DNA from 2 places in the Variovorax sp. 01T432 genome. Region 1 is predicted to be linked to the other one. Evidence: predicted binding sites of a transcription regulator. Region 1 holds the regulator's gene; the other holds the start of a gene.
What was found. The regulator sigma-54, encoded in region 1, starts transcription at its own class of promoters, with help from an activator protein. The targets are predictions, from matches to a motif close to TGGCANGNAANCTGCTTT.
Positions count from the first base shown of each region.

Region 2: a site for sigma-54 is predicted at 1,358-1,375, ahead of AC1DNF_RS16970 (transglutaminase family protein). Genes of this name have one in related genera too.

Region 1 covers NZ_JBFTPS010000070.1:9,560-25,275, forward strand. Annotated here, with positions in the region: gene AC1DNF_RS31840 (PsiF family protein) at 1-256, opposite strand, end outside; gene argS (arginine--tRNA ligase) at 390-2,063, shown strand; gene AC1DNF_RS31850 (SPOR domain-containing protein) at 2,078-2,803, shown strand; gene AC1DNF_RS31855 (thiol:disulfide interchange protein DsbA/DsbL) at 2,889-3,539, shown strand; gene lptA (lipopolysaccharide transport periplasmic protein LptA) at 3,682-4,383, shown strand; gene lptB (LPS export ABC transporter ATP-binding protein) at 4,383-5,174, shown strand; gene AC1DNF_RS31870 (RNA polymerase factor sigma-54) at 5,284-6,873, shown strand; gene AC1DNF_RS31875 (sensor histidine kinase) at 6,898-8,673, opposite strand; gene AC1DNF_RS31880 (THUMP domain-containing class I SAM-dependent RNA methyltransferase) at 8,735-9,964, shown strand; gene AC1DNF_RS31885 (hypothetical protein) at 9,976-10,983, opposite strand; gene AC1DNF_RS31890 (DUF5666 domain-containing protein) at 11,249-12,607, opposite strand; gene AC1DNF_RS31895 (DUF6502 family protein) at 12,604-13,452, opposite strand; gene AC1DNF_RS31900 (hypothetical protein) at 13,543-13,722, opposite strand; gene AC1DNF_RS31905 (hypothetical protein) at 13,910-14,134, shown strand; gene AC1DNF_RS31910 (hypothetical protein) at 14,146-14,436, shown strand; gene AC1DNF_RS31915 (hypothetical protein) at 14,408-15,178, shown strand; gene AC1DNF_RS31920 (hypothetical protein) at 15,218-15,716, shown strand, end outside.
Region 2 covers NZ_JBFTPS010000020.1:75,844-91,559, reverse strand. Annotated here, with positions in the region: gene AC1DNF_RS16970 (transglutaminase family protein) at 1-1,303, opposite strand, end outside; gene AC1DNF_RS16965 (DNA internalization-related competence protein ComEC/Rec2) at 1,486-3,879, shown strand; gene AC1DNF_RS16960 (circularly permuted type 2 ATP-grasp protein) at 3,935-5,461, shown strand; gene AC1DNF_RS16955 (alpha-E domain-containing protein) at 5,483-6,439, shown strand; gene AC1DNF_RS16950 (glycosyltransferase) at 6,526-7,794, shown strand; gene AC1DNF_RS16945 (acyltransferase) at 7,846-8,475, shown strand; gene AC1DNF_RS16940 (calcium-binding protein) at 8,604-9,155, opposite strand; partial or broken gene AC1DNF_RS16935 (calcium-binding protein) at 9,111-9,659, shown strand; gene glpK (glycerol kinase GlpK) at 9,826-11,325, opposite strand; gene AC1DNF_RS16925 (DeoR/GlpR family DNA-binding transcription regulator) at 11,354-12,115, opposite strand; gene glpD (glycerol-3-phosphate dehydrogenase) at 12,227-13,873, shown strand; gene AC1DNF_RS16915 (ABC transporter ATP-binding protein) at 13,896-14,975, shown strand; gene AC1DNF_RS16910 (ABC transporter ATP-binding protein) at 14,977-15,716, shown strand, end outside.

The DNA.
Region 1 (15,716 bases):
CTTCCTTGCTGCAGGCGCCCAGCTTGTTGACCGGCTTGGCCGGCGCGGCGGCGGCGGTAAGACCCTTGTTGCAGTCCGACAGGTACTTGTTGCGTTCCTCGCCCTTCAGACCCTTGCCGGCGGCTTCCTTGCTGCACGCGCCGAGCTTGCTGCCCGGTTTGGCGGCGGCAGCGGCGGCGGGGGCCGGGTCGGCCGCGTACGCGACGCCGAAGGAGAGACAGGCGCCCATGGCGATCGCGGAAAGGAGCTTCTTCATGATGTGTGTGTCCTCGGAGAATTGAGTGGGAAGGCAGCCCCGGCCCACCGGGGTCGCCCCCACTAACGGCTGTCGGCGTCCGGCGGATGACGGCCGGCGCGGGGGCGGGGTTTGCCCCCGGTAAAATCCCGCGATGCTATTGGTCAAACAGGAGCTGCTCGCGGCGCTCGCGAACACGCTCGAATCCCTCTCACCCGGCGCGGGCAGCAAAGCCGCGTTCGAATCCCCCAAGGTCGCGGCGCACGGTGATTTCGCCAGCACGGCGGCGATGCAGCTCGCCAAGCCGCTGGGGCGCAAGCCCCGCGAGCTGGCCGATGAGCTCCGCGCCACCTTGCTCGCCACGCCGGCTTTCGGTCAATGGGTCGACGCCATCGAGATCGCCGGCCCCGGCTTCCTCAACATCCGCCTGAAGACCGCCGCCAAGCAGCAGGTCGTGCGCGAGGTGCTGGCGGCGGGCGAGGACTTCGGCCGGCAGCCCCAGCGCGGCGATCGTGTGCTGGTCGAGTTCGTCTCTGCCAATCCCACCGGCCCGCTGCACGTCGGCCACGGTCGCCAGGCCGCGCTCGGCGACGCCATCTGCAACCTGCTCGCCACGCAGGGCGACAGCGTCTATCGCGAGTTCTACTACAACGACGCGGGCGTCCAGATCCAGACCCTCGCCACCAGCACCCAGCTGCGCGCCATTGGCCTCAAGCCCGGCGACGCCAAGTGGCCCGAGCAGGCCTACAACGGCGAATACATCGCCGACATCGCCGCGGACTTCAAGGCGAAGAAGACCGTGCGCTCAGACGACCGCGAATTCACCGCGAGCGGCGACGTGGAAGACATCGACGGCATACGCCAGTTCGCTGTCGCCTACCTGCGGCATGAGCAGGACCTGGACCTGAAGGCCTTCCAGGTCCGGTTCGACAACTACTACCTCGAGTCCAGCCTCTACACCAGCGGCCGGGTCGCCGCCACGGTGCAGAAGCTCATCGACGCCGGCAAGACCTATGAGCAGGACGGCGCGCTGTGGCTCAAGTCGACCGACTACGGCGACGACAAGGACCGCGTCATGAGGAAGGGCGACGGCACCTACACTTACTTCGTGCCGGATGTGGCTTATCACATCGCCAAGTGGGAGCGCGGCTTCCACAGGGTCGTGAACATACAGGGCACCGACCACCACGGCACCATCGCGCGCGTGCGCGCCGGACTGCAGGCGGCGGGCGTCGGCATCCCGGCCGGTTATCCGGACTACGTGCTTCACACCATGGTGCGCGTGATGCGCGGCGGCGAAGAGGTCAAGATCAGCAAGCGCGCCGGCAGCTACGTCACGCTGCGCGACCTCATCGAATGGACCAGCACCGACGCGGTTCGCTTCTTCCTGCTCAGCCGCAAGCCCGACACCGAATACACCTTCGACATCGATCTCGCGCTGGCGCAGAACAACGACAACCCCGTCTACTACGTGCAGTACGCGCATGCGCGGATCTGCTCGGTGCTGGCGGCGTGGGGCGGCAATGCGGCCACGCTAGCGCAAGTCGACCTTTCCCCGTTGCAGAGCCCCGCGGCGCAGGCCCTCATGCTGCTGCTGGCGAAGTACCCGGACATGCTCGGTGCCGCAGCCAAGGATTTCGCGCCGCACGACGTCACCTTCTACCTGCGCGAACTGGCCGCGAGCTACCACAGCTATTACGACGCCGAGCGTATCCTGGTCGACGACGAGCCGGTCAGGCTGGCCCGCCTGGCGCTGGTCGCCGCCACCGCGCAGGTGCTGCACAATGGCCTCGCAATTCTCGGCGTCAGCGCGCCGCGCAAGATGTGAATTCCACTCTCTCCATGAAACAACGACAAAGCGGCAACACCATCATCGGGCTCATCGTCGGCTTGGTGCTCGGCCTCGGCGTGGCGCTCGGCATTGCGGTTTATGTAACCAAAGTGCCGATACCGTTCATGACCAAGACCCAGCGCGGCGGGGCCGAGCAGGACGAAGCCGAAGCCCGCAAGAACCGCGACTGGGACCCGAATGCGCCGCTCGCCGGCAAGTCGAACGCCCAGCGGCCGGCGACGGCCGCCGTGCCCGAGGTATCCGCCGCGCCCCCGCAGCCCGCGTCGGTCGGTCCCCTCCATCCTCCGAGCGGGCCGGTGCCCGTGGTGGTCGCACCCAGCGCCGCGCCGCGCCCGGCGCGCACGGCGCCGGTTCCGGCCGAAGCGAACGCGCTGCCGCCGTCGAACGATCCGATCGGCGACCTCGCCAGAGCGCGCTCGGGCGGCGGCACGAGCGTGGCCACCGCCAACGCCAGCTCGGGTGTCAGCGCCGCCACCGATCCCTTCGTGTATTTCGTGCAGGCGGGTGCCTTCCGCACGCCCGAGGACGCCGAGGCGCAGCGCGCCAAGCTGTCGCTCATGGGCGTGGAGGCGAAGGTGACGGAGCGCGAACAGGCCGGGCGCACTGTCTACCGCGTGCGCGCGGGGCCTTTCAACAAGAAGGACGAAGCCGATCGGCTGAAGGAGCGGCTCGACGGCGGTGGCCTCGAATCGGCCCTGGTCCGTGTTCAACGCTGAGACTTGATTCTCCGTTACTGTTGTTCACCGGGAACTTCGATCCGCGGGGCCGGCTCTTTCTGCCCACACTGTAGGACTTCTTCTTATGAAACGTCGTGATTTTTCGCTGGCCGCGGCAACGCTCGGCCTTCTTCCACTGGCCGCCCCGACGCATGCGCAATCGCCGCGCGTGCCCAAGGAAGGCACCGAGTACATCGCGCTGAAGAAACCCGCGCCCATCGACACCCCCGCAGGCAAGGTCGAGGTGCTCGAATTCTTCTCTTACAACTGCCCGCATTGCGCCGCGTTCGAGCCGCGGCTCGAAGCCTGGGTCAAGCAGCTGCCGCCGCATGTGGCGTTCAAGCGCGTGCCGGTACCCTTCGTCGGCAACGACGTCGAAGCCAAGCAGCGCCTCTACTACACGCTGGAAGCCTTGGGCAAGGTCGACGAATTCCAACTGAAGATCTTCGACGCCATCCACAACAAGCGCCAGAACATCAACGGGGACGACGCGATTCTTGCCTGGTCCGCGAACCAGCCGGGTCTGGATGCCAAGAAGTTCGCCGACCTGTTCAAGTCCTTCTCCGTGGTCGGCAAGGCCAAGCGCGCGACCCAGCTCACCAACGACTACGCGGTCGCCGGCGTGCCGGCTTTCGGCGTGGCCGGGCGCTGGTACCTGGACGGCGACACCTCCGGCTCGATGGAGGGCGCGCTGAAGGTCGCGGATTACCTGATCGGCGAGGCGCGCAAGGGCTGACGGCCTATGCCGGGACGGGCAACCATGCTCTGCCTGGATGCCCTAAAGTCGATGGAGCCCGCTTCGGCGGGCTTTTTCATTCGGGCCGCGCCGAACCGGGACCCCCGGCCGCATACAATCGCGCAGCAAGTTTCGTGCCTCTATGAAGTCGCAACCCTCATCCTTTTCCCTTAGCCAGCTGGTTAGTGCTTTTGTCCTCACCCTGTGGTTGGCTGGCTTCGCGCCGCTCGCCCAGGCGGAGAAGGCCGACCGTACCAAGCCGATGAACATCGATGCGGACGCGATGCGCTACGACGATCTCAAGCAGACCAGCGTCTTCACGGGCAACGTGCTGGTGACCAAGGGCACGATCACCATCCGCGGCGCGCGCATCGACGTGCGGCAGGACCCGGATGGCTACCAGTACGGCGTCGTCACCGCGGCGCCGGGCAAGCTGGCCTACTACAAGCAGAAGCGCGACGCCGGGCCCGACGAATGGATCGAGGGTGAAGCCGAAGTGATCGAATACGACAGCCGCGCCGACAACGTGAAATTCATCCGGCGCGCCGTGATGCGCCGGCTGCTGGGCGCGACTGTCAACGACGAGAGCAGCGGACCGCTGATCGTCTACGACCAGAGCAACGACACCTTCAGCGTCAACGGGTCCTCGCTGCCGCCGAACGCGGGCGTCGCGACGCAATCCAGCGGCCGGGTGAGGGCCGTCCTGACGCCCAAGCCCGCGGCGCCGGCAGCGGCGCCGGCAGCGGCGCCGGCGCCTGCCCGGGCCGCCGCGCCCGCCACCCTTCCCGCCGCCGGTTCGGGTCTGCGCCCGAGCACCACGCTCAGCGGCGAGCAAGGCAAGTGATGGCAGCCCTCGGCCTGAACCCCCATGCAGCCACGGCGGGCAGCCGCCTGGAGGCGCGCGGCCTGAAGAAGAGCTACGGCAGCCGCACGGTCGTCAAGGACGTCTCGCTGGCCGTGCAGAAGGGCGAAGTGGTCGGCCTGCTGGGCCCCAACGGCGCGGGCAAGACCACCTCCTTCTACATGATCGTCGGGCTGGTGCGGGCCGATGCGGGCGAGATCACCATCGACGGCGAGCCGATCGCGCACATGCCCATCCATCGCCGCGCGCGCATGGGGCTGAGCTACCTGCCGCAGGAAGCTTCGATCTTTCGCAAGCTCACGGTCGAGGAGAACGTGCGCGCCGTGCTGGAGCTCCAGTACGAGCCCGATGGCTCGGGGCGGCCGGTCTCCTTGTCGAACAAGCGGATCGAGGAGCGGCTCACCGAACTGTTGACCGACCTGCGTGTCGATCACCTGCGCGATTCGTCCGCGCTCTCGCTGTCGGGTGGCGAGCGCCGGCGCGTCGAGATCGCGCGCGCCCTCGCCACACAACCGCGCTTCATCCTGCTCGACGAGCCCTTCGCCGGCATCGACCCGATCGCGGTGATCGAGATCCAGCGGATCATCAGTTTCCTGAAGGAACGCGGCATCGGCGTTCTCATCACCGACCACAATGTGCGTGAAACGCTGGGCATCTGCGATCACGCATTCATCATCAGCGACGGGCATGTGCTGGCACAAGGCACGCCTTCGGAGATCGTCGACAACGCCGAGGTGCGAAGGGTGTACCTGGGCGAACACTTCCGGATGTAATGTTGCTTACCCCCAGGCTCCGCACATCGTGCCTCGCCGACCCCCTGCCGGGGACGGGCCGGCCGCATCGCGCGGCCGTGTGCGGCGGCCTCACTTGTTGTCGTGCGCCATGAAGCAAGGTCTTTCGCTGCGCGTATCGCAGCATCTCGCCCTGACGCCGCAGCTTCAGCAGTCGATCCGGCTGCTGCAGCTGTCCACGCTCGAATTGAGCCAGGAAGTCGAGCAGATGCTCGACGACAACCCCTTCCTCGAGCGCACCGCCGAGGAAGCCACGCGCGAGGAATTCGGCCTGGAGTCGGCCGATGCGCCGGTGCGCGATGACGACCGCCTGGCCGAGGGCGAGGGCGAATTCAGCGCCGGGCCGTCGGCCTCCGTGGCCGAGGCCGCTGTCGCAAGCCCGGCCGAGACCGAGGCCGCCTCCACCACCGATACCGCCGACGGCGAACCCGACTGGGAAGGCGACGGCACCATCGACCTCGCGCCCGACGATACCGAATGGGGCGGCGACGCTCCCGCGCGTGCCAACAACCTCGGCGACGACGAGCGCACCGATGCGACCGAACTCGCGCGCAGCCAGGAATCGCTGCAGTCCTTCCTGCATCGCCAGGCGCTGGGCCTGCGCCTCAACGAGAACGACCGCGCCGCCCTGCGCTTCCTGATCGAATCCCTCAACGACGACGGCTACCTCGAAGACTCGCTGCCCGCCCTCGCCTCGGGCCTGGCGGGCGACGACAACGACCAGTTCGACGATCTGGTGCACCACTTCCAGGTCGCGCTCGGCTTGCTGCAAAGCCTGGAGCCGGTCGGCGTCGGCGCGCGCAACCTCGGCGAGTGCCTCAGCATCCAGCTGAGGGCCCTCGCCCACGAGGGCGAAAGCCCCGACGAGGCCCAGGTGCGCAAGACCGCCCTCGCGATCTGCAAACAGCCGATGGAGCTGCTCGCCCGGCGCGACTTCAAGCGCCTGGCCACGCTCACCCGCAGCAACGAGGAAGAAGTCCGCGCCGCCCTGCAACTCATCGCCCGGCTCGAACCCAAGCCGGGCCGCCGCTTCGTGGATGTCGAGCGCAACGTCGTCGTGCCGGACGTGATCGTCACGCGCGTAGGCAACGGCACCAACGCCAAGTTCCGCGTCATGCTCAATCCCGAGGTGATGCCCCGCCTGCGCGTGCACGACATCTATGCCGGCGCGCTCAGGCAGCACAAGGGCGAGGGCAGCCAGGCGCTGTCGCAGCGCCTGCAGGAGGCGCGCTGGTTCATCAAGAACATCCAGCAGCGCTTCGACACCATCCTGCGCGTGTCCAACGCCATCGTCGAGCGGCAGAAGAGCTTCTTCGTGCACGGCGAGCTGGCGATGCGTCCGCTGGTGCTGCGCGAGATCGCCGACGAGCTGGGCCTTCACGAGTCGACCATCAGCCGGGTGACCACCGCCAAGTACATGGCGACGCCCTACGGCACTGTCGAACTCAAGTATTTCTTCGGCTCCGCGCTCGGCACCGAGACCGGCGGCAACGCGTCGAGTACCGCGGTGCGCGCCTTGATCAAGCAGTTCGTGAGCGCCGAGGATCTCAAGAAGCCGCTGTCCGACAGCCAGCTCTCGGAGATGCTCAAGGAGCAAGGCATCGAATGCGCTCGCCGCACAGTGGCGAAGTACCGGGAAGCATTGCGCATCGCGCCAGCCAATCTGCGCAAGGCCCTCTAGGAGCGTCCGGCCGCAAGCCGCCGGTCAGACGCGCGCCAGCTGCAACACCGCACGCAGCGCGGCCGGCTGCACGGGCTTGCGCAGCGCGTGCCAGCCGCGCGCCTCGGCCAGCTGCCGTGTCGCTTCGTCGATGTCGGCCGACACCAGGGCGATCGCCAGTTCCGGCCTTTGCCGCTGCAGTTCGCGGGCCAGTGCGATGCCGTCGAGCGCGCCCGGCAGGCGGATGTCGCACAGTGCGAAGTCAATGGCGTGCAGGTCGGCCAGCGCGAGTGCCTCGGCCGCGCTTCCGTACACGCGCGGCCGCGCGTTCCACAGGCGCAGCAGCGCGGCGATGCTGTCGGCCACCACCGCGTTGTCTTCCACCACCAGCACGGCAAGCCCGGGGCGCAGCGGTCGTGATGCGTGCGTCGCGTGATCCATCGCATCCCCCGCCGGGGCTGCCACCGGCAGCACGGCAGCATGCACCGGCGCGGCCGGCAGCGTGAATCCGAATACCGAGCCCCGTCCGAGCCTCGAACGCAGCGTCACCTGCACGTCCAGCCGCTGCGCCAGGCGCCGCACGATCGCGAGGCCCAGCCCGTGGCCGCGTTGCAGATTGCGCTCCACGTTGCCCACCTGCTCGAAATCGCCGAACACGCGCTCCTGCGCGTCCGGCGCGATGCCGATGCCCGCGTCGCGCACTTCCACGCGCCAGCCGTTGCTGCGGCGCCGACAGGCCAGCAGCACGCGGCCGCGCGGCGTGAACTTGAGCGCGTTGTCCATCAGGTTGCCGAGAATGCGCCGCAGCGCCACGGCGTCGGTCCACGCCACCGCGCCGTCCGGGCAGCGCACCCGCACCCGGCCACCGCCGCCCTGGCGCGCGAATTCGTGCATCAAGGGTCCCAGGGCCACCGCGACCGGCGTGATGGGATCGGCCGCCGCCTCGATGCGCCCGATCTCCAGGAGCTGGTTGGTCAGCCCTTCGAGCGCCTGCTGCGCCCGCGAGAGCGAGGCGACCGTGTGCTGTACCGTCGCCATGTCCTCGCCGGCGTTCAACTGGTGGCGCAGCACCTCGGCCTGGAGACCCATCGCCATCACCGGCTGGCGAAGGTCATGGTTGGCCGCCGAGAAGAAGCGCAGGCGGTCGGCCTGCGCCTGCTGCGATTCGCGCAGTCCGGCCAGCGCCTGCTCGCGCAGCGTGCTCTCGTTGTGCCGCAGGCCGATGTTCTCCTCCAACTGGCGAGAACGCTCCGCCACCAGTTTCCACACCATCGCGAGCAGCCCGACCCCCAGCACCGACAGCGCCACCATCGGCGGCGCGCCGTGGATGATGCCCATCGCGATGATCGGCGCCAGCAGCAGCGTGATGGCGAGTTGCATCGCGGGCGTGTGGTAGGACACCGAGAACGCCGAGGACAGCGTCATTGCCATGATCACCACGCCCAGCAGCAACTGCGCCGTAGGGTCGGCCGGGTTGAACAGCAGCACCCCGGCCAGCCCGTGCGCCGCCTCGTGGACTGCGATGCGCGCCGTGTGCAGGCGCAGCGCCGGCGGCAGATTGGCGGGCGTGAGCGACGCGGGCAGCCGCTGCGGAAAGAAGCCGCGCAAGGCCGTGCTGACGGCGATCAGCGCAATCCAGACCAGTGCGCGCGCGACCGAGTATTGCCAGGCAAAGAGCGCCGCCACGCCGCAGTCGAGCAGGAACTGCACCAACAGCACCGGGCCGCTCGGCTGGGCGCTCAGGCGAAGCACCTCGCATCGGATGGCAAACGCGTCCGCCTCGAGCAGCTCAGGATGGGCAGGGGCGGGTGGTGGGCTCATCGGCGGATGCACTATAGAGCAGCCGGGTCCATTCGGGGTGGCCAGCGGCGACAATGGTCGCGTGAACGACCTCTCGCTATTCCTCCCCTGTGCAGCCGGTGTCGAGGATTTCCTCGCGCAGGAAGTGCACGCCCTCACCGGCCGCGCCGGCCAGGACCTGCTGACCTTGCGCGGCGGCGTGCGCGTGCAGGCCGACTGGCGCGACGCCATGAAGCTCAACCTCCACAGCCGGCTCTCGCAGCGCGTGCTGATCGAACTCGCCCATGCGCCCTATCGCAACGAGCACGACCTCTACGCCATCGCCAGCGGCGTGGCCTGGGAGATCTGGTTCACGCCCAAGCAGACCTTCAAGATCGAGACCACCGCGCAGCACAGCCCGCTGCAGAGCCTCAACTTCGCCACCCTGCGCATCAAGGACGCCATTGCCGACCGCTTCCGCGCCAAGGCCGGCGGCGTGCGCCCCAGCATCGAGACCCAGTGGCCCGACAGCCGCGTGTTCGCGCACCTGACCACCGACGCGTGCACCCTCTACATCGACACCTCCGGCGAGCCGCTCTTCAAGCGCGGCTGGCGGCAGGACAAGGGCGATGCGCCACTCAAGGAAACCCTGGCCGCCGCCATGCTCGCCGCCAGCGGCTGGTGGAACCCGGAAACCGGCGCGGTCTCGACCCAGCCGTTGTACGACCCCTGCTGCGGCAGCGGCACCATCGTTATCGAGGCCGCGCAGATCGCGCTCGGCATCGCGGCGGGATCGTTGCGGCGCTTCGGCTTCGAGAAGCTGCTTCCCTTCCAGCCGCACGTGTGGGCGGCGCTCAAGGCCGAGGCACAGCCCGCCGCGCCGCCGGCGGAAGCGGCGGCTCCCGTCATCTTCGGCTCCGACGTCTCGCACCGCATGGTCGACTTCGCCGAACGCAACGCCGAGCGCGCCGGCGTCGCGGCGGCGGTGCAGTTCCGCGGCGGCGACGCCTTGCAGCGCATGCCGCCCGCGCCCTCCGGCGTCATCGTGCTCAACCCGCCCTACGGCGAGCGCATCGAGGTCGGCGGCGTGGCGCGTGCCCAGGGCCGCGAGGAAGCGCAGACCGAGGACGGCGGTGAATTCTTCGTGCAGCTCGCCAGCCACTGGAAGAAGAACTACGCCGGCTGGACCGCCTGGCTGCTGACGCCCGACCTCCAGCTCCCCAAGCGCATGCGGCTGAAGGAGTCGCGCCGGGTCCCGATGTGGAACGGGCCGATCGAGTGCCGGCTGTTCAAGTTCGAGATGGTCGCCGGGTCGGCGCGCGGGCGGAGCTGAGGCCCCGCGCCTCAGATGCTCGCGCGTCGCTGCGTGACGTCGACCACGGGCGGATGGGGGCGCCTGGGCCTGTCGCCGTCCATCCGCGCGCGCTGTTCCAGGAACGTGGCGGTCGTGAAATAGCCCTTGGCGGCGCCGAAAAGCATGGACGCGACCATGCCCATCGCGGTTTCGATCGAAGTCGGCACACCACCGCGGGTGGAGTAGCCGTTCAGCGCGATGGCCAGGTCGAGCCCCGCGTTGACCGCGCTGCTGGCCAGGCCGGCGCGCAGGCGCGTGAGCGATTCACCGTCGCTCGGACGCACGCGATTGGGCCGCCGCAGCGAGTCAGGGTTGGGCACGCTCACGCGCGTGAAGACCATCGGCCGCTTCTCCGGATTCCGCAGAATGATGATCGACTCCGACAAGGCGCCTGACACGAGACGGCCCACGCTGTCGATCGTGTATCGGCGCATCGCGTTTCCGGCCGTCGCGCCCGCCACCGAACTGAACGGAAAGACGGCTTCCTTCACGGCCCCCATCAAGGCGGACGAGAGCTTCTGAATCTGTTCCTGGTCTTCCCGCGCGTTGCGATAGGCGTGGCCGGGGGAGTAGTCCACGCCGCTGAACCGGCCCGGCACGAGCACGCCCTTGTCTTCCCGCGTCCCGAGGGCTCGTCGCGCCTGGATGAACTTGGCTTCGACGAAGCGGTGCACGATGCCGAGGAATGGCGCGAGCAGGGCCGAGACGATCACGCTGCCCATGGCGCCATAGAGCTGCTTCAACTCCTCCTTGTTGGTCACCGAGGGGTCCTTGCCCCACAGGTCTTCGAAGAGATACTCGCCGCCCATTTGGCCGAAGCGCGACAGCTTGTAATACAGGCCGGAGGTGACCATGCTGGCGGTGCCTTGCTGGAGGATGTCGGCGGCGGCGGCTTTGCGCTGCTGTGCCTTCGTGAGCCTGAGTTCGCCACGGTTCGATTCCAGCAGCGCGGGATTGAAGCGGAGTTCAACGGTATCGCCGAGGTTCACATGAAGCACGGGCGGCTTCGGAGCCGGGCCAAGCCCGCTCAGCAATGGGTTGGGCATCTCGACCCGCGCGCTACCGCCTCTGTCCTGGCCTGCCGCATCCGCCGCGGGGCCGGCCGCGTGCGGGATTCCCTGCGGCGCTGGCACGGATGGTGGCGATGACGTGATGGGGCGGATGGGCACGGCAGCACACGATAGGCCAGGCCCTCGTCGAACTCGAATCGAACAGGCGAACAAAGCAACTCGCCCGCGAAAGGGGCGAGCGCTCGTCGTCAATTCAATTGAAGGTGACGCTCTCTGCCAGCAATACGCCGTCGACCACCTGCGCGCCCACCACGGTCACCTTCGCGCCGTTGCCCAGGCTTGCCGCCGTGCCATTCACGAACACGACGCCCGGCCCGCTCGCGTTCACGAGCTGGCCGCGGACGCGGAAACTGGCGGGTGACGAGAAGGCGCCGACGGTGCCGATCAAGGTGAATGAAGAAGGCCCGCCGGTGCCCGGAACATGCCGGATCTTGAATTTCGTCGCCTTGAGAACGCCGTTCGAGAAGACGCCTCCGACTTCCACTCTCACGCCATTGCCGACCGAGCCTGGAAGCCCTCCCGTGACCTGCGCCGCGGATGCGTCGACGCTGATTCCAAGCACGCGGAGGGAGCCCAGCCCCGCAAAGTCCGTGACGACACCCCCGAACTGGGCCGGCATGCCGTTCCCCAGCCCAACCGGATACCACCACTGCACGAGCGTTGCCATCAGCGTGCCCACCGAAGGCTGGCTGTTGGCGCGCACGCGCACGATGGTCCCGTTGGCCAGCGGGCGCCCGTCGATGCTGCCGGAGAGCACTGCCGCGCCGTAGTTCACGGAGATGCCGCCCAGCGTGAAGGTGCGCGCGCCTGTGTCGAGGTTCTGCACGGTGCCCGTCAGGATCGGCGTGGCCGCCGCACGCTGTTCGACGCGCGTGGCCAGCAGCACGCCCGGCCCCGCCGGCAGGCCCCAGACCTGCAAGGTCGTGCCCGGCACCAGCGACGCGAGGCCCGCCGAATCGGCCCAGACGGTGGACGGATCCGTGCTCACCGTCGTTCCCAGCACCACGAGGCTTGCGCTGGCCGGGTCGACCGATGTCAAGGGTCCGCGCATCTCGGCGGCGGAGGTGATCAGATTGGCCACGCCGCTCGTGAAGTCGGCATTGACCGGCCCGCTGACCGCGACGCTCATCCCCAGCTGCAGTCCGGGCGCGTCCTCGATGTTCAGCGCCGCGCTGTCGGTGTTGTAGCGCAGCCCGTTGACGAAGATGCTGCCCGCGCCATCGGCCGCGCCGACGCCTGCCGCGCTGGCGGAGGTCGCGCCCGTGCCGCCGGACCCCACACCGCCGGCACCGTTGCTGGACCCATCGCCGCTCGAGGCCGTCGTCGCCGCGCCGCTGTCGCCACCCGCGCTGGCCGTGCCAGCCGCGCTGCCGTCCGAGGCACCGCCTGGGCCGGCCGATCCGGCATCCGGGTCCGTCAGGAAACCCCCCGCACCGATCGCGGACGAACCCGCCAGTGATATGCCCGGGCCGCTTCCGCCGCCGCCGCCGCATGAAAGTAGCAGCGTGAACGACAGTGCCAGGAAGCCACCGCGCAGGAGTGCGTTCTTCATGGATTCCCTTTCGAGGGCGTCGAAGTTCGCCTGGGCGCCGCTGGATCCTGAATCAATGAACTGTCCTCGTAATAGGTGTAAATGCCGACCCGCATGCGGCCTGCGGCCGCGCCGCGAGCACTTTCCACCGCGCGTGTCATCTCATGCGTCAACTCGTGATGAAGGGTACTCCAGCGCTGCCGCACCAGGTGCTGGATCTTTTCGCAGTCTTCCAGCGACAGGCCCGTGGCGAACACCGAGCGCTCGAGCATCGGCGGCTGCGCGCCCAGGACGTTGGAAACCCCCGCCAGCAGGTGGTCGCGCGCGTTGTCGCCCAGAAAGGCGAGCATTCCTCGCAGATCCTCGACTGGAACGAAGCCCGTCGCATGGAGTTCGACGCGCCCATCCTGTTCGCTCGCCATGTTGAGCCGTACCAGCTCGTCCAGGATCGTGCGGTGGTGCACGTTGCCGCGGCTCGCCTGCCGGGCCACGGCCTCGAAGGACGGCGCGGCCGCGTCCGCGGTGGCCACGGGCAAGGACCTGCAGGCCGGATCGTCCGCCAGCATCTGCAGCCACAAGGTGACTGTCTTGGCCGCGGCCGAGGTCTCGGTGTGCGGCAGCGCATCTACCGCTTCCCGGACCTTGGCCGCAACCGCCTTGCGATTGAGGCCCGTCGTTACCGAGAGCTGACTGACGTTCGGCTCCACGCCCTTGGCCGCCCAGGCCCGGCGCGCCTCGTCCAGGAGAAGGTCGCGCAGCAATTCTTCGAGGTCCGCATGCTTGAGGCCCATGGCCAAGGCGAGCCTGACCATCGGCCGCAGGACGCGCGCGCAAGCCGCCAGCACCCAGGCAAGCCGGTCTTCCATCAATCTGCCCGAGTTCCCGCGTCGCGGTCACCGGCAACAAATACCTTCAAGCCCTGCCTCCAGTCTCTCTGTTGCTGGAGCGCCGTTCCCTCATGCCTGGCGCTCTTCGATCCAATGTGTTTCCTGGCCATAGAGTTCGTTCGCCGAGTCGGCGGCCAGAGCCAAACGCTCGCGATTCCGGGGCGTGTCCGGAAGCCACAAGCAGCCCGGATACGCCGCCCCCGTTTCGTGCGGCACTTTGTCCGACCAGCGCAGCCGGATCTCGGTCATGACACGCAACTTTCGATGCAACGCAATCCTCCCGACGAGGGCGTTCGCGCTCTGCTAACGCCTGGTTACCAACTGGACAGCGACACCCGTCGTTGTCTTACAAAGAAGCGAGGGCCACTATACGACAAGAGTTTTATGTCTGTGAATCTTTCACATTGGTTTGTAAGTGGAGTAAGTGGAGTAAGAGATGCCCAAACTTTTCGTGTTCGTGCTGGGTCTGCTGGCGGTCCTCGGACTGCCCCTGTACATCGCCCTTCCTTTGCTCCTGATCTGCGCGGTCTGCTTTTTCTGGGGGAGCGCGGAGTCCGATGATGTTCCCGGCGCGATGGAAACCCGGCAGGCCCTCGAGCGCACCCGGACGGTGCTGGGCGAGTTGGACGACCACCGGCGCCCCGCCGATGCGGCAACCTGAGGCGTCACCCCATGAAGGCTTCCACTGAAAGCGACCTCATGGCGATGACGCGCTCTGCCGAGTGCGTCGCGACAAAGCGCAGGCAGGCAGCGGCAACCCGGATCGTGCGTTCGTTCAGGGCGCACGTCGATGGTTGCGGCAGCGGCCCCACGGACGAGGACGTCAAGACCTTCGCGCGGCTCGTCGCCGAGGAGCATCGATGGGGCCGCCGCCTCGCCCAGTGCGTGCTCAAGACGGAGGTCCTGAGTCAAGCCATGCTCAAGGAGAGTCTCGATGATCGCCGCCTTCGCAGCCTTCGCTGATCCCCTGTCCCCTGCACCCGTTGCCTACGGGAGCTTGAGCGACTTCGCCAGGTTCCGAGGCGACCGCTCCGGCGCAGAGATCTGCGATGCCTGCAGCACCCTCAACAGCTGCCATGCCAGGTTCTGCAAAGGCTGCGCCGGCAAGCTGCCTGCCTACTACGCCACGACGGTGCATGGCGAAGCGGAGGCCCCCGCGCACAGGCGCGACAGGGGCGCTCGTTTCGTGGCCTTGCGCGCCCGCGGATTCGTGCTGGCGATGTTGTGGGTCCTGCCGATGATCCTCATGGTGCTTGCGGCATTCGGACTCTGGCTGACGGGCCCTTCCACGGCGGCCACGCTGGTGAGCGAGCACGCTCGGGCGCCCGTTGTGGGCGACGTGCCGCCTGCGCAGCCGGCCCAACCGCAGCCGCGGATCAAACTGACGCAGGCGGAAGCGGGCGCGTCTTTCGATCGAATCGGAACCCTCGAATCGCCCGTGCCGCGCTCAGCGCAAAACGAGGCCGTTCCGAAGTCGCCGCGCGCGTTCGCGCCGATGCGAGCGCGCGCCGCCGCTTCGGTCCTCGTCCGTGGCGCGGCAAGGGGGCCGCAAGCCCGCTGCGACGGACTGAACTTCTTCTCGCATGCCATCTGCATGAACAACGCCTGCGCCCAGCCAGTTGCTGGCCGCAGTGCGCAGTGCGTCGAGGCCAGGCACCAGCGCCGGCTCGACGAAGCCCGCCGCGACCCGACGCTTCTGGGCTGAGCCCGTCGCGCGTCGTGCTGTCCCACAAAGATCTTTGACATGCCCGCCTCCTGCGCCCTCTGTGGAACCCGGAATCGCGACAACGCCATGTTCTGCCTCGGCTGCGCCGCCCGACTGCCTGCCTTCGCGCCGACCGGGCCTTCGGCCCTGAACAGGAACACGATCGCCTTCTCGCCGCGGCACGACGCCTGGCCACCGCCGGAGCGCACCATCACGCCGGAGCTGCCGGCCGAGACCGCCGGGTTCTGGATCCGCCTGGGCATCGTGCTGTTGCTGATGGGATTGGCGTTCCTCGTCTGGTACGCGTTCGTCACGCGCACGGGCGGGTCGCCGCCGGTGCAGGCGGAGTCGGTCGCGGCGCCGCCCTCCGCGCTGCCCGCCATCGCGGCCGTCACCTCTTCGCGGCCGCCGCCGGTGCCCGCATCCGTCCCGGCGGCGCCGGAACCGCTGCCGTCGCGGGAAAGCAATCCAGCCCCTACGCCTCGGACAGTCTCCGCGCCGCCAAGTCCGGCCGCCCACCAGCCCCGCCCGGACTTCG
Region 2 (15,716 bases), on a different contig from region 1:
GCGCCAGCACCGTGGTGAAGCGGCGCGCGTCCTCGCTGGTGTAGTGGGTCGGCGCGCGCTCGTCGGCGAAGAGGGCGGGGTCCTGCCACAGGGTCTGGCCGTCGGCGCGCCAGAAGATCGACAGCGCCCAGCGCGGCAGCTGCTCGCCCGGATACCACTTGCCCTGCCCGAAATGCAGGAAGCCGCCTTCGCCGTACTCGGCGCGCAGCCGATGCACGAGCTCGGTCGCGTAGCCGCGTTTGGTGGGGCCGAGCGCATCGGTGTTCCATTCGGGCGCATCGCGGTCGCTGGTGGCCACATAGGTCGGCTCGCCGCCCATCGTGAGGCGCACGTCGCCGGCCTTCAGGCGCGTATCGACCGCATCGCCGAGCGCCAGCACGGCGGCCCATTGCTCCTCGGTGTAGGGCTTGGTCACGCGCGGCGATTCGTGGATGCGCGTGACCTTCATCTCATGGCTGAACTCGACCTCGGCATCGTCGACCGCGCCTTCGATCGGCGCCGCGCTGGAGGGCGTGGGCGTGCAGGCGAGCGGGATGTGACCTTCGCCGGCCATCAGGCCGGAGGTGGCGTCGAGTCCGATCCAGCCCGCGCCGGGCAGGTAGACCTCGCACCAGGCGTGCAGGTCGGTGAAATCGACGGTGGTGCCGCTCGGGCCGTCGAGCGCCTTCACGTCGGGCGTGAGCTGGATCAGGTAGCCCGAGACGAAGCGCGCCGCCAGTCCGACGTGGCGCAGCAGCTGCACCAGCAGCCAGCCGGAGTCGCGGCAGGAGCCGCTGCCGTTGGCGAGGGTCTCCTCCGGCGTCTGCACGCCTGGCTCCATGCGGATGAGGTAGTCGACGTCCTTCTGCACCTGCTGGTTGAGGCCCACCAGGAAGTCGATGGTGCGCTGCTTCTTGCGGTCGATCTTGTCGAGGTAGGCCCGCACCAGCGGCGTGACTTCGTCGGCCACGAGGTACGGCGCGAGTTCCTGGGCCTGCGACTCGCTGTACTTGAAGGGGAAGTTCTCGGCCTGCGGCTCTAGGAAGAAGTCGAAGGGGTTGTAGACCGCCATCTCGACCACGAGGTCGACCGTGACCTTGAACTCGCGTGTCTTCTCGGGGAATACCAGCCGCGCGAGGTAGTTCGCGAAGGGGTCCTGCTGCCAGTTGATGAAGTGCTGCTCGGGCTCGATCCGCAGCGAATACGAGATGACGTTGCTGCGGCAGTGCGGCGCCGGACGCAGGCGGATCACCTGAGGGCCCAATTGCACCGGACGGTCGTACTTGTAGTGGGTGACGTGGTGGAGCGCGGCGTGGATGGACATTTTTTCTCAGAGCATCGAGGTTGCCTCGGGTGGGACGCATACTAGCCCACAGAGCAAGCAATTAGCGCGCCACAGAACAGCGCCAGGGAGTGAATTGCAGCATGCAGTGGGATGTTGACCCGGCGATGTCGGGCGGGGAAGAGGCGCGCGCGCAGGCGCATGGCTACGGGGTCTTTGCCTTCATGGCGGGCTCGGTGCTGGGCGCGGCGCTGCAGTTGCAGCAGGCCGTGTTGTGGGGCCGCGGCGTCTATGCCGCGCTGGTGCTCGCGGCCTTGGCCGGATGGCTGCTGTCGCGCGTGTCGCGGCGCGTGCTGCGAGTGCCCTGGCCGATAGCCTTGCTGCTGGGTGCCCTGGCCGGCGCGGGATCCGTGGGATGGCGCGCATCGGTGTACGCGCAGGGCGCGCTGTCGCCCGCGCTCGAAGGCCGCGACCTGGAGGTAGTGGGCGTGGTCTCGCAGATGCCGCAGCGCGGCGCCGGGGCCGTGCGATTCCTGTTCGAGCCCGAGTCGGCGCGCTGGGCCGATGCGAACGAAGGCGGCGCGCCGGTCGTGCCCGCGCGCATCTCGCTGGGCTGGTATGCCGACAACACCGGCCTCTGGGGCCGCTTGCCGGAGGAGGCCTTGCCGTCCGGCCCGGCCGATGCCCCCTCGCCCGTGCATGCGGGGGAGCGCTGGCGCCTCACGGTGCGCCTGAAGGCGCCGCATGGAAACCTCAACCCCTACGGCTTCGACCAGGAACTGCGCTGGTGGGAGCTGGGCGTGCAAGCCATCGGCTACGTGCGCGCCGGTGCCCGCGACGCGCGTGCCGAGCGCATCGGCGACACCTGGCTGCACCCCATCGAGCAGGCACGCGAAAAGGTGCGCGATGCGGTGCTGGCCCGCGTGGCCGACCGTGCGCGGGCCGGCGTGATCGCCGCGCTGGTGGCGGGCGACCAGAACGCGATCGAGCGCGCCGACTGGGACGTCTTCCGCGCCACCGGCGTCGCGCACCTGATGTCGATCTCGGGCCTGCACGTCACGATGTTCGCCTGGGCGGCGGCACTGCTCGTGGGGGCGCTCTGGCGCCGCGGCGGACGGCTGATGCTGATCTGGCCGGCGCCGCATGCCGCGCTCGCCGGCGGCCTGCTGCTCGCGGCGCTCTATGCGCTCTTCAGCGGCTGGGGCGTGCCCGCGCAGCGCACGGTCTGGATGCTGGCCACAGTGGGCCTGCTGCGCCTGTCGGGACGGCGCTGGCCCTGGCCTCCCATCTGGCTGTGCGCCTGCGCGGTGGTGGTGGCGCTGGACCCGTGGGCGCTGATGCAGCCCGGCTTCTGGCTCAGCTTCGTGGCCGTCGGCGTGCTCTTCGCGGCCGGCTCCATGGCGCCCGATGCCCCCGCGATGCGGCTGCGGACCCGCCTGGGCCAGGCGTGGCGCGAGCAGTGGGTCGTGACGCTCGCGCTCACGCCGCTCGGCCTGCTGCTGTTCCAGCAGGTCTCGGCGGTCGGCCTGGCGGCCAATGCCGTCGCCATCCCCTGGGTCACGCTCGTCCTCACGCCGCTGGCCATGCTCGGCGTCGTGCTCCCGATTTCATGGGATGCGGCCGCCTGGGCGGTGCAGGCGCTGGCCGTGCTGCTGCAGTGGCTGGCCGCGCTGCCCTTCGCCACGGTCTCGATGCCCGCGCCGGCCCTCTGGGCGGCGGCGGCGGGCGTGGCCGGCGGCGTGCTGCTGTCGATGCGCCTGCCCGGCTCGATGCGCGCCCTCGGCCTTCCCTTGCTGCTGCCGGTGCTCCTCTGGCAGGCGCCACGCCCGCCGGCCGGCGAGTTCGAGCTGCTCGCGGCCGACGTCGGGCAGGGCAATGCCGTGCTGGTGCGCACCGCCACCCACAGCCTCCTCTACGACAGCGGCCCGCGCTACAGTCTGAAAAGCGACGCCGGCCACCGCGTGCTCGTGCCGCTGCTGCGCGCCCTGGACGAAGACCTCGACACCCTCGTGCTGAGCCACCGCGACAGCGACCACACCGGCGGGGCACCCGCCGTGCTCGCGATGCAGCCGCGGGCGAGACTGCTGAGCTCCATCGAGCCCGGGCATGCGCTGCAGGCCCTGCGCCCGGCCAGGCGTTGCGAGGCCGGCCAGCAATGGGAATGGGACGGCGTGCGCTTCGAAGTCCTGCATCCGGCCGAGGCCGACTACAGCGCCTTCACCCGGCCCAACGCCGTGTCCTGCGTGCTGCGCATCGCCAGCGGCCGCGCGAGCGCCATCCTGGCCGGCGACATCGAATACCTGCAGGAGGCCGCGCTGGTGGCCCGCACGCCCGCCCTGCGCGCGGACCTGCTGCTGGTGCCGCACCACGGGAGCAAGACCTCGTCGAGCCCGGCGCTGCTCGATGCGGTGCGGCCGCGCGTGGCGCTGGTTCAGGCCGGCTACCGCAATCGCTTCGGCCATCCCGCGCCGACGGTGACGGATCGCTACCTCGCGCGCGGCGTACACGTGGTGGAAAGCGCCCGCTGCGGCGCGGCCCACTGGTCGAGCACGGCGCCCGCCCGGGTGCGCTGCGAGCGCGAGCGCCGCGCACGCTACTGGCATCATCGCGCGCCTTGAGGCGGGTGAGTGGCCTTGAACTTGCTAAGCTATGCGCAAGGAGATTGGTCGTCCCATGCACAAATTCGACGAGATGTACGAGCAGCTGCCCTACCACGGCGCGCCGGTCCGCAGCCACTACAAGCGCTACGACCAATGGCTGGCGAAGCAGCCCGCGGAGGTGATGCGTTCGCGGCGCGAGGAGGCGGAAATGATCTTCCGCCGGGTCGGCATCACCTTCGCGGTGTACGGCGCGAAGGACGAGGACGGCTCGGGCACCGAGCGGCTGATCCCCTTCGACCTGCTGCCGCGCATCATTCCGGCCCACGAATGGGCCTCGATGGAAAAAGGCCTGGTGCAGCGCGTGACCGCGCTCAACCGCTTCATCCACGACGTCTACCACGGCCAGGAAATCATCAAGGCCGGCGTGGTGCCGGCCGAGCAGGTCCTGAACAACGCGCAGTACCGCCCCGAGATGGCGGGCGTGAAGGTTCCCAACGACATCTACTCGCACATCTCCGGCATCGACATCGTGCGCGCCCCCGATGCCCAGGGCAACGGCGAGTACTACGTGCTGGAGGACAACCTGCGCGTGCCCAGCGGCGTGAGCTACATGCTGGAGAACCGCAAGATGATGATGCGGCTCTTCCCCGATCTCTTCAGCCAGAACCGCATCGCGCCGGTCGCGCACTATCCCGACCTGCTGCTGGAAACCCTGCGCGCCTCGGCGCCGCCGGCCACGGCCGAGCCCACGGTGGTGGTGCTGACGCCCGGCATGTACAACAGCGCCTACTTCGAGCATGCCTTCCTCGCGCAGCAGATGGGCGTGGAACTGGTCGAGGGGCAGGACCTCTTCGTCAAGGACGACTTCGTCTACATGCGCACCACGCGCGGCCCGCGCCGGGTCGACGTGATCTACCGCCGCGTGGACGACGACTTCCTCGACCCCGAGGTGTTCCGCCCGACCTCGACCCTGGGCGCCGCCGGCCTGATGCGCGCCTACCGCGAAGGCAATGTCGTGATCTGCAACGCGGTGGGCACCGGCGTGGCGGACGACAAGTCCATCTACCCCTACGTGCCGAAGATGATCGAGTTCTACCTCGGCGAGAAGCCGATCCTGAAGAACGTGCCCACCTACATGTGCCGCAACAAGGACGAACTGGCCTACACGCTCGCCAACATGAAGGACCTGGTCGTCAAGGAAGTGCACGGGGCGGGCGGCTACGGCATGCTCATCGGCCCGGCCGCGACGCAGGCCGAGATCGAGGACTTCAAGAAGGCCGTGATCGCCAAGCCCGACGGCTACATCGCCCAGCCGACGCTGAGCCTTTCCACTTCGCCGACCTTCGTCGACGCCGGCATCGCGCCGCGCCACATCGACCTGCGGCCCTTCGTGCTCTCGGGCAAGACGGTGCAGATGGTGCCCGGCGGACTGACGCGCGTGGCGCTCAAGGAGGGCTCGCTGGTCGTCAATTCGTCGCAGGGCGGCGGCACCAAGGACACCTGGATCCTCGAGGCCGACCGCAGCGGCAGACCGCGCTCGGCGGTCCAGTCGCAATCGCAGATGCAGACCCCCCTGCCGACGCCCACCAAGCCGACCTGATCAGAGAGGGTTCATCACATCATGCTGTCACGCACCGCCGATCACCTCTACTGGATGTCGCGCTACACCGAGCGTGCCGAGAACACTGCGCGCATGCTCGACGTCAACTACCAGACCTCGCTGCTGCCGCAGTCGGCCGAGGTCGCCAAGTACGGCTGGCAGGGCCTGCTGTCGATCAGCGAACTGCTGCCGCTCTACAGCGAGAAGCACGAGCACATCAACCCGAAGGAGGTGATGGAGTTCATGGTGAAGGACGAGTCGAATCCTTCGTCCATCCTCTCCTGCCTGCGGGCCGCGCGCGAGAACGCGCGGGCCGTGCGCGGCGCGCTGACCACCGAGGCCTGGGAGACGCAGAACACCACCTGGCTGGAGGTCAATCGCATGCTGCGCGCGGGCGATTTCGAGCGCGACCCGGGTCAGTTCTTCGAATGGGTCAAGTTCCGCTCGCACCTCTCGCGTGGCGTGACGCTGGGCACCATGCTGCAGGACGAGGCTTTCTTCTTCTCGCGCCTTGGCACCTTCCTCGAGCGCGCCGACAACACGGCGCGCCTGGTCGACGTGAAGTTCCATGCGCTCAACAGCGAGTTCTTCGGCACGGCCACCGAGGAAGACCAGGAATACGACTTCTATCACTGGAGCGCCATCCTGCGCAGCGTCTCGGCCTTCGAGGTCTACCGCAAGGTGTACCGCGACGTGATCAAGCCCGAGCGCGTGGCCGAGCTGCTGATGCTGCGGCCCGACATGCCGCGCTCATTGCATGCCTGCATGATCGAAGTCGTGAGCAACCTCGAGAAGGTGAAGAACGAGCAGAGCGCCGAGACGCAGCGCCGCGCGGGCAAGCTGCTGGCCGACCTGCAGTACGCGCGGGTCGACGAGATCCTGGCGACCGGGCTGCATGCCTACCTGACGCAGTTTCTCGACCGCGTGAACGAACTGGGCTGGCGCATCAGCCAGGACTTCCTGGTGCCTGCGCACTGAGGGGCGTTCTAGTACTTCCGGGCGACTGACTTTCCTGGTCCGCGTGTGTAGAGTCGCGCGCAAATCAACAGATCAGGGAGCATCGCATGCAGGCGATGAATGCGGCCGACAGGACGGCCGATCATTTCGCGCACGGGCCGGGGCCGCGTGTGCTTCTCGCGTGGGAATACGGCCGCAACTACGGGCATGTGTCGAGGCTGCAGGCCGTCGCCGGCCTCGTCGAGCAGGAGGGCGGCCAGCCCGTATGGGCATTGCCCTCGGCATGCCTGCGGAAGAAGGCCGCCTTCCTGGCGCCTTCGGATGCCTGCGTCGAGGCGCCCACGAATGCGGCGGCCCGCGCGATGACGGGCTTTGGCGCCCGCTCCTTTGCCGATGTGCTGCTGGGCCACGGCTTCGGCAACGTCGTCGAACTGGCGATCGCCGTGCGCGCCTGGATGCGCTTGTTCGAGCGCGTCGATCCCCGCGGCGTCGTGATCGACAGCGCGCCCACCGCGCAACTGGCGGCGCAGCTGATGGGCCTGCGGACCTTCCAGCTCACCAACGGCTTCGACGCGCCGCCGCCCGAATGCCCGGATTTCGAGGCGGGCTACGGCGGGGTTCAGGCTGAGCGCCGCAACGACACCCGTCTTGCCACGCTGAACCAGAACATCCGCCATGCCGCCCGCCTGTGCGCGGGCCGTACCGACGTCTCGGCGGAGAGCTTCTTCGACTACCCGCGGAAGGTGTTCGATGGCGTGGCCGAGACGGACCCCTACGGCCCGCGCGTCATGCAGTGGAAGGTCGGCCCGCTGGGCGCGCCGCCGCACGTTCTGCGCGCGGAGTGGCTCGAGGCCCGCGCGCAGCGCAAGCGCGTGCTGGTCTGCATGCGTGCCATGCCGGGGGGCATCCAGTTGCTCGACGCCCTTGCGCGCCGCGACCTGGACACGCTGTGCGCGTGGCCGCATGCGTCGGCCGAGGTGCTTTCGCGCTTCCACGCGTCGAGCGTGCGCATCGTCCCTTGCGCCCTGGCGCTCGATCTGCTGCTGCCGCAGGCGGACGCCGTCGTGAGCTATGGGCCGAGCACCTTCGTCTGTGCCAGTCTCCTGGCCGGCAAGCCGCAACTGATGCTGCCGATGGACGTCGAGAAGGAGGCGATCTCGCAATGCGTGGCGCGGCGAGGCGCCGGCATCGTGTGGGGACGCGATGGCGCCACCGTGGAGAGCTGCCTGGACCGCCTCCTGCACGCGGGCGGCCTGGCGGCCAGGGCCGAAGCCATCGCCACGGGCTATGCGAAGGTGGGGTGGGAGGCGCGGAGGGCGGCCTGGGGGCGGGCGCTGATGGCTGAAGAGACGACCGATCTGGCGCTCGCTCTGTGATACTTCCTGCCGCGAGACCCATCGGCCTTTCCCTCAACATCCCAGGCAAGCATGAATCTGCACAAGCTCAAACAGCTCCTGAAAAGCCGCCACCCCTCCAACAGCTTGCGCGTCGCCCCGGGCAACACGGTCGAAGTGAGCCGGGACCGCCTGAAGACCCGCATCGTGGTCGACGGCAGGAACAACCGGGTGACCATGCACGCTTCCGTCAGGCTGCGCAACATGGGCATCGAGATCCACGGGTCCGACAACGTCCTCACGATCGGTGAGAACTGCCTGGTGCTGGGTGGGAAGCTCGAACTCTTCGGCGACGGCAACCAGATCGACATCGGGGCCGGCAGCGTGATCAACGAGGCATCGATCATTGCCCATTGGGGCACGCGCGTGCGCATCGGCGCGGGCTGCCTTTTCTCGTCCGCCATCGACGTGCGCACCACCGACAGCCACTCGATCCTGGATGCCTCGGGCGCGAGGATCAACAAGGATATGAACGTCCACATCGGCGACCGCGTGTGGCTCGGACGCGGCGTGTCGGTCACCAAGGGCGCGGAGATCGGCGACGACGTGGTGGTGGCCACCATGGCCGTCGTCGCGCGAAGCATTCCGCCCAACTGCGTGGCGGCGGGCATTCCGGCCAAGGTGATCAAGACGGGGACGACCTGGAGCACGGAGCGACTGTAGAGGGAGGAGTGTTGCAAAGAGTTTCGGATCTCAAGTTCCGGAATTCGAGCCCTTGACGGATATCTTCGAGCTTCGACACAAAAGGTTTCAGGGAGGCGTCGATGCAGAAAATGCAAGGTAGAGCCGCGTCAGCGGAGGGCGGTGTCAGCGGTGAACGTGCCATTGATCGTCTCTGCCAAATTTGAGCCCGCAAGCACCTTGGCCTGGAGGGTGGCCAGGCTCCAGGCCGTGCCATCGGCGAACTGGATCTGCTGCAGCGGGTTGTAGTTGTTGGCCGGGTTGTCCTGGTAGAGGAAGTCCTGCACCGTGATCTGATCCGTGGTGCCGTTGAGCTTGATCACCAGCGACGTGCCCGAAGTCGACAGCCTCACGTCGCTGGCGGCAACGCTGGCCTTGAACCGAAGCGTGTTGATCCGGCCTGCCGTGGTGTCGCTGCTCGAGACGATGGTGTCCTGGCCGTCGCCCTTGCCGAACAGGTAGATGTCGTTGCCCAATCCCCCGGTCAGGGAATCATTGCCCGCGCCACCGTCCAAGGTGTCGTCGCCCACGTCGCCAGACAGCGAGTCGGCACCAGTACCGCCCCATAGCGTGTCGTTCCCGTTGCCGCCAGACAAGAAGTCGTTGCCGGCGCCCCCATCGACAACATCGTTCCCTGTCCCGGCATTGAAGCTGTTTCCCAACACACCATCAGCGCCCTGGACGGCAACGACTCCGTGTACGGCCGCGCAGGAGACGACAGGCTGGACGGCGGCGCGGGGGTTGACTATCTCTTCGGTGAAGCCGGCAACGACACGCTCAATGGCGGGGTAGGCAACGATTCATTGAGTGGCGACATTGGCAACGACACGCTGGACGGTGGTGCGGGCAACGACTCCCTGACCGGCGGCCTGGGCAACGACACCCTCAGCGGCGGGGCGGACAATGACAGCCTGTACGGCGGGGTCGGCAACGATCGCTATGTATTCGGGCGTGGAAGCGACCGCGACACCGTCCTGGACTGCGACGCCACGAGCGGCAACACCGACGCGGCGGTATTCGGCAGCGATGTCTCAACCGAACAACTCTGGTTCCGACAAACGGGCAGCAACCTGGAAGTGAGCATCATCGGTACCGACGACAAGCTCATCCTTGGCGATTGGTATTCGGGCACCGCGTACCGCATCGAGCAATTCAAGACAAGCGACGGGAGGGTGCTGCTCGACAGTCAGGTGCAGAACCTCGTGCAAGCCATGGCGGGGTTCGCACCGCCGGCAGCCGGACAGACGAGCCTGCCGGCGAATTATCAGGACAGCCTGGCGCCCGTCCTCGCGGAACTGGCACTGACACCCCCGCGCGCAGACGCGACGCCCCTCAAACCAGCGTCGCCCTGCGCACCGCCAGCTCCCACCGCTCCATCGCATCCTTCGCCTTCCCGCGGCTCAAGGTCGGCAGAAAGCGCCGCTCCACGCGCCAGAGCTTCGACAACTGCGCCACGTCGCTGTACACCCCGGTCGACAGCCCCGCCAGGTACGCCGCGCCCAGGGCCGTGGTTTCCGTCACTTCCGGCCGCACCACCGGTATCCCCAGCAGGTCGGCCTGGAACTGCATCAGCAGGTCGTTGACGCTCGCGCCGCCATCCACCCGCAGCTCCGCCACCGGCGTGCCGCCCGCGGCCACGGCGTCGCGGCTCATCGCCTGCAGCAAGGCCGCGCTCTGGTACGCGATGCTCTCCAGCGCGGCGCGCGCGATGTGAGCGACGGTGGTGCCGCGCGTGAGGCCGGTGATGATGCCGCGCGCCTCGGCGTTCCAGTAGGGCGCGCCGAGCCCGGTGAAGGCCGGCACCATCATCACGCCGCCCGCATCCGGCACGCTCTCGGCCAGCGCCTGCACCTGGGCGCTGCCCGGGATGGCCTTGAGGCCGTCGCGCAGCCACTGCACCACGGCGCCGCCGACGAAGACGCTGCCTTCCATCGCGTATTGCGGCTGATGACTGGTCTGCGCGGCACTCGTCACCAGCAGGCCGTTGGTCGAAGGCTGGAAGGCGCCGCCGGTGTGCATCAGCAGGAAGCAGCCGGTGCCGTAGGTGTTCTTGGCCATGCCGGCATCGAAGCAGGCCTGGCCGAAGAGGGCGCTCTGCTGGTCGCCGGCGACGCCGCCGATGAACAGGCTCGCGTCGAGAAAGCGCTCGTCCGTGTCGGCGAAGTGCGCGCTCGAGGGCTTGACCTGCGGCATCAGCGACTCCGGGATGTCCAGTGCCTTCAGCAGGTCGGCGTCCCACTGGTTGGTGCGGACGTTGAAGAGCATGGTGCGCGACGCGTTGCTCACGTCCGTCGCGTGCACCTTCCCGCGCGTCAGCTGCCAGATGAGCCAGCTGTCGACGGTGCCGAAGGCGAGTTCGCCGCGCCCGGCGGCGGCGCGCGCGCCCGGCACGTTGTCGAGCAGCCAGCGCAGCTTGGTGCCGGAGAAGTAGGCGTCGATGACGAGCCCGGTCTTCTCGCGGATGGTGTCGGCCATGCCCTCGTCGCGCAGCCGTGCGCACAGGGGCTCGGCGCGCCGGTCCTGCCAGACGATGGCGTGGTGCACCGGCTCGCCGGTCTTGCGGTTCCACAGCACCGTGGTCTCGCGCTGGTTGGTGATGCCTAGCGCGTGGATGTCCCCGGCTTCGAGCCCGGCCTTGGCGAGCGCTTCGCGCGCGGTGTGCAACTGGCTGGTCCAGATCTCCATCGGGTCGTGCTCGACCCAGCCGGGCTGCGGATAGATCTGCGTGAGCTCCTGCTGGGCCATGGCGACGATGCGGCCGCCGCCGTCGAAGACGATGCTGCGGGAGCTCGACGTGCCCTGGTCGAGGGCGAGCAAGTAGGGCGTTGTCATGTTCTTCCTATGGCAGTCGGGGCACCAGTCACGCGATTTCCAGGCGCACCTGCGCGCGCTCCAGCAGCTCGGGGAAGGGCGCCGGCGGCTGCGCGTCGGTGAACAGGCGGTCGATCTGCGAGAGCTTGGCCAGCTCGATCATCGCAGGCCGGTTGAACTTGCTCGCATCGGCCGCCAGCCAGACCTCGCGCGCCTGCGCGATGATGGTCTGCGCCACCTTCACTTCGCGCAAGTCGAAGTCGCGCAGCGTGCCGTCGGCCTCGATGCTCGACACGCCGATGAGCGCGATGTCGACCTTGAACTGGCGGATGAAGTCGACCGTCGCCTCGCCCACGATGGCGCGATCGCGCAGCCGCACCGTGCCGCCCGCCACGATCACTTCGCAGGCCGGGTTGTCGCTCATGATGGTCGCGACGTTGAGGTTGTTGGTGATCACGCGCAAGCCCGTGTGATGCAGCAGCGCCTTCGCGATCGCCTCGGTGGTCGTGCCGATGTTCAGGATCAGCGAGCAGTCGTTCGGCACCCGCGCGGCCACGGCGCGCGCGATGCGCGCCTTGCCTTCGGCATGCAATGTCTCGCGCTGACGATAGGCGATGTTCTCCGTGGTCGAACTCGGCACGCGCACGCCGCCGTGAAAGCGCGTCAGCAGACCTTCGTCGGCCAGGCGCTGCACGTCGCGCCGCACGGTCTGCAGCGTCACGCCCAGCATCTCGGCGAGTTGCTCGACCGTGATCGAACCACGGGCCTGGACGGTGTTGAGCAACTTGAGCTGGCGCGGATTGGAGTTCACGGGAAGGTCAGCGGAGGGAGGGAAGAAGCGCGGGCGTGTCACTTTAGAACGAAAGCAAACGAATGGACTTAAGGGAAAACGCCGAAGAAAATCGCGCAATAAGGAACCAGAATGAAAAGATACGAAAGCGTAAACCCTTTGCTTCGTGAACAAGATCACACTCTGCCCAATGCATCAGCCGTGAGTGCCGTCTCCCCCTCTTTGGCGTCCCTGGCGGACGCGGCCACCGAGTGCGACGTCCTGATCGTGGGCGGCGGCATCAATGGCTGCGGCATCGCGCGCGATCTCGCGGGGCGGGGCTGGCGCGTCGTGCTGTGCGAGAAGGACGACCTCGCGGCGCACACCTCGTCCTCTTCCACCAAGCTGATCCACGGCGGTCTTCGCTATCTCGAGTACTACGAGTTCTCCCTGGTGCGCAAGGCACTGCAGGAGCGGGAGGTGCTGCTCAAGAGCGCGCCGCACATCATGTGGCCGCTGCGCTTCGTGATGCCGCACGACCCGTCGATGCGCCCGGCCTGGATGATCCGCATCGGTCTCTTCATGTACGACCACCTGGCCAGGCGCGAGGTGCTGCCGGCCTCGCGCAGTGTCGACCTGCGCCATCACCCGGCCGGCGAGCCCCTCAAGCCGCAGTTCAAGCGCGGCTTCATCTACTCCGACGGCTGGGTCGATGACGCGCGCCTGGTGGTGCTCAACGCGGTCGATGCGCGAAGCCGTGGCGCCGAGGTGCTGACGCGCACGCGCTGCGTCAGCGCGCAGCGCGATCCCGAGGGCTGGACGGCGGTGCTCGAGGGGCCGCAGGGGCGGCGCACCGTGCGCGCCCGCGCAGTGGTGAACGCGGCCGGCCCGTGGGCCGAGTCCTTCCTGCGTGGCGTGGCTCGCGCGTCGAACGGCGAGGCGCTGGCGACTCGGCATCTGCGGCTGGTCAAGGGCAGCCACATCGTGGTGCCGCGCCTGTTCGCGCACGACCATGCCTACATCTTCCAGAACCCGGACAAGCGGATCATCTTCGCGATCCCCTACCAGAACGACTTCACGCTCATCGGCACGACCGACATCGAGCTCAGCGGCGACGATCCCGGCGCGGCCCATATCTCGAAGGAAGAGATCGACTATCTCTGCACGCAGGCGAGCCGCTATTTCCAGAAGCCGGTGAGGCCGCCGGACGTGGTGTGGACCTATTCGGGCGTGCGCCCGCTGCTCGACGACGCGTCGGGCGATCCCTCGGCCGTCACGCGCGACTACATGCTCGAATCCAGCACCACGGCGGCACCGCTGCTGTCGGTGTGGGGCGGCAAGATCACCACCTTCCGCAAGCTGGCCGAGGACGCGGCCGACGAGGTCGGCAAGATGCTCGGCGAGGCCCGCCCGGCGTGGACCGGTGGCGCCTTCCTGGCCGGGGGCGACCTCTCCGACTGGATCGGCGCGAAGACCGCGGCCTCGCGGCCGGACGACGACTTCGAGCGTTTTGTCGCGGTCGTGCAGTCGCGCCACCGCTGGCTCGATGCGCGCCTCGCGCGGCGGCTGGCGCGGGCCTACGGCGCGCGCATCTCCGAGGTCATCGGCGATGCGACATCGATGGCCGACATGGGCACCGCCGTGGCGCCCGGGGTCTATTCACGCGAATTGCGCTACCTGCGCGACCAGGAATGGGCGGTGAGCGGCGAGGACGTGCTGTGGCGCCGCTCCAAGCTCGGCCTGCGCCTCACGCCCGCGCAACGCGAACAGGTCGAGGCCTGGATGAAGTTCCACGCCTAGGAGGCCCGATCAAGGGAGATTCATGCAACTCACACTCGACAGCATCACCAAGAAGGTGGGCCCGCAGACGTGGCTCTACCCGCAGAGCATCTCGCCCAGGAGCGGCGCGGTGACGGTGCTGCTCGGCGCCACGCAGGCGGGCAAGACGAGCCTGATGCGCCTGATGGCCGGCCTCGACACGCCCACCGAGGGCCGGGTGCTGGTCGACGCCAAGGATGTGACCGGGGTGCCTGTGCGCGATCGCAATGTGGCGATGGTCTACCAGCAGTTCATCAACTACCCCTCGCTCAAGGTCGCCGACAACATCGGCTCGCCGCTCAAGCTGCGCGGCGAGAAGAACGTCGATGCGAAGGTGCGGGAACTGGCCGACAAGCTGCACATCGGCATGTTCCTCGACCGCTATCCGGCGGAACTCTCGGGCGGCCAGCAGCAGCGCGTCGCGCTGGCTCGCGCGCTGGCCAAGAACGCGCCGCTGATGCTGCTCGACGAGCCCCTGGTGAACCTCGACTACAAGCTGCGCGAAGGCCTACGCGAGGAGCTCACGCAGCTGTTCGCGACCGGCGACTCCACCGTGATCTACGCCACCACCGAACCAGGCGAGGCCTTGCTGCTGGGCGGCTTCACGGCCGTGATGGATGCCGGCGAGCTGCTGCAGTACGGGCCGACGGCCGAGGTCTTCCATGCGCCGCGCTCGCTGCGCGTGGCGCGCGCCTTCAGCGATCCGCCGATGAACCTGCTGTCGGGGCGCGTGGCCGAGGGCGGGGTGCAGATCGAAGGCGGCCCCTTGCTGCCGGTGGCGCTGCCCCAGGCCATCGAGGGCGGCGTGACCGTCGGCCTGCGCGCGAGCGCGCTGAACATCGACGCCGACGGCGCAGGGCTCGCGCTGCCGGGCAAGGTGGAGCTGGCCGAGATCTCGGGCTCGGACACCTTCGTGCACGTCGAGACGCTGGTGGGCGAACTGGTGGCCCAGCTCACGGGCGTGCACCGCTTCGAGCTCGGCACGGCAATCACGCTGTACTTCAGCGCCGCGCAGGCCTATGTGTTCGATGCCGGCGGCCAGCTCGCGCTGGCGCCCGCCTGGCGCAAGAAAGGAGAAGGCTGACATGGCCCGCATCGACCTCGACCTGGCCCACGCCTATCGCCCGAACCCGCGACAGGACAGCGACTATGCGCTGCTGCCGCTCAAGATGAGCTTCCGCGACGGCGGCGCCTACGCCTTGCTCGGCCCCTCGGGTTGCGGCAAGACGACCATGCTCAACATCATCTCCGGGCTGCTCGCGCCCTCGCAGGGCAGCGTGCGATTCAATGGCCGGGACGTGACGCTGGAGACGCCGCAGCAGCGCAACATCGCGCAGGTGTTCCAGTTCCCGGTGATCTACGACACGATGACCGTGGCCCAGAACCTGGCATTCCCGCTGCGCAACCGCGGCGTGCCGGCCGAGCAGATCAGGAAGCGCGTGGGCGAGATCGCCGAAATGCTCGACATGAGCGGCCAGCTCAACCACCGCGCCGCCGGCCTGGCGGCCGATGCCAAGCAGAAGATCTCGCTCGGCCGGGGGCTGGTGCGCAGCGACGTGTCGGCGGTGCTCTTCGACGAGCCGCTGACGGTGATCGATCCGCACCTCAAGTGGCAACTGCGACGCAAGCTCAAGCAGATCCACCGCGAGCTCAAGCTCACGCTGATCTACGTCACGCACGACCAGGTCGAGGCCCTGACTTTCGCCGAGGAGGTGGTGGTGATGACGCGCGGCAAGGCGGTGCAGGTCGGCAGTGCCGAGGCCCTGTTCGAGCGGCCGGCCCATACCTTCGTCGGCCACTTCATCGGCTCGCCGGGCATGAACTT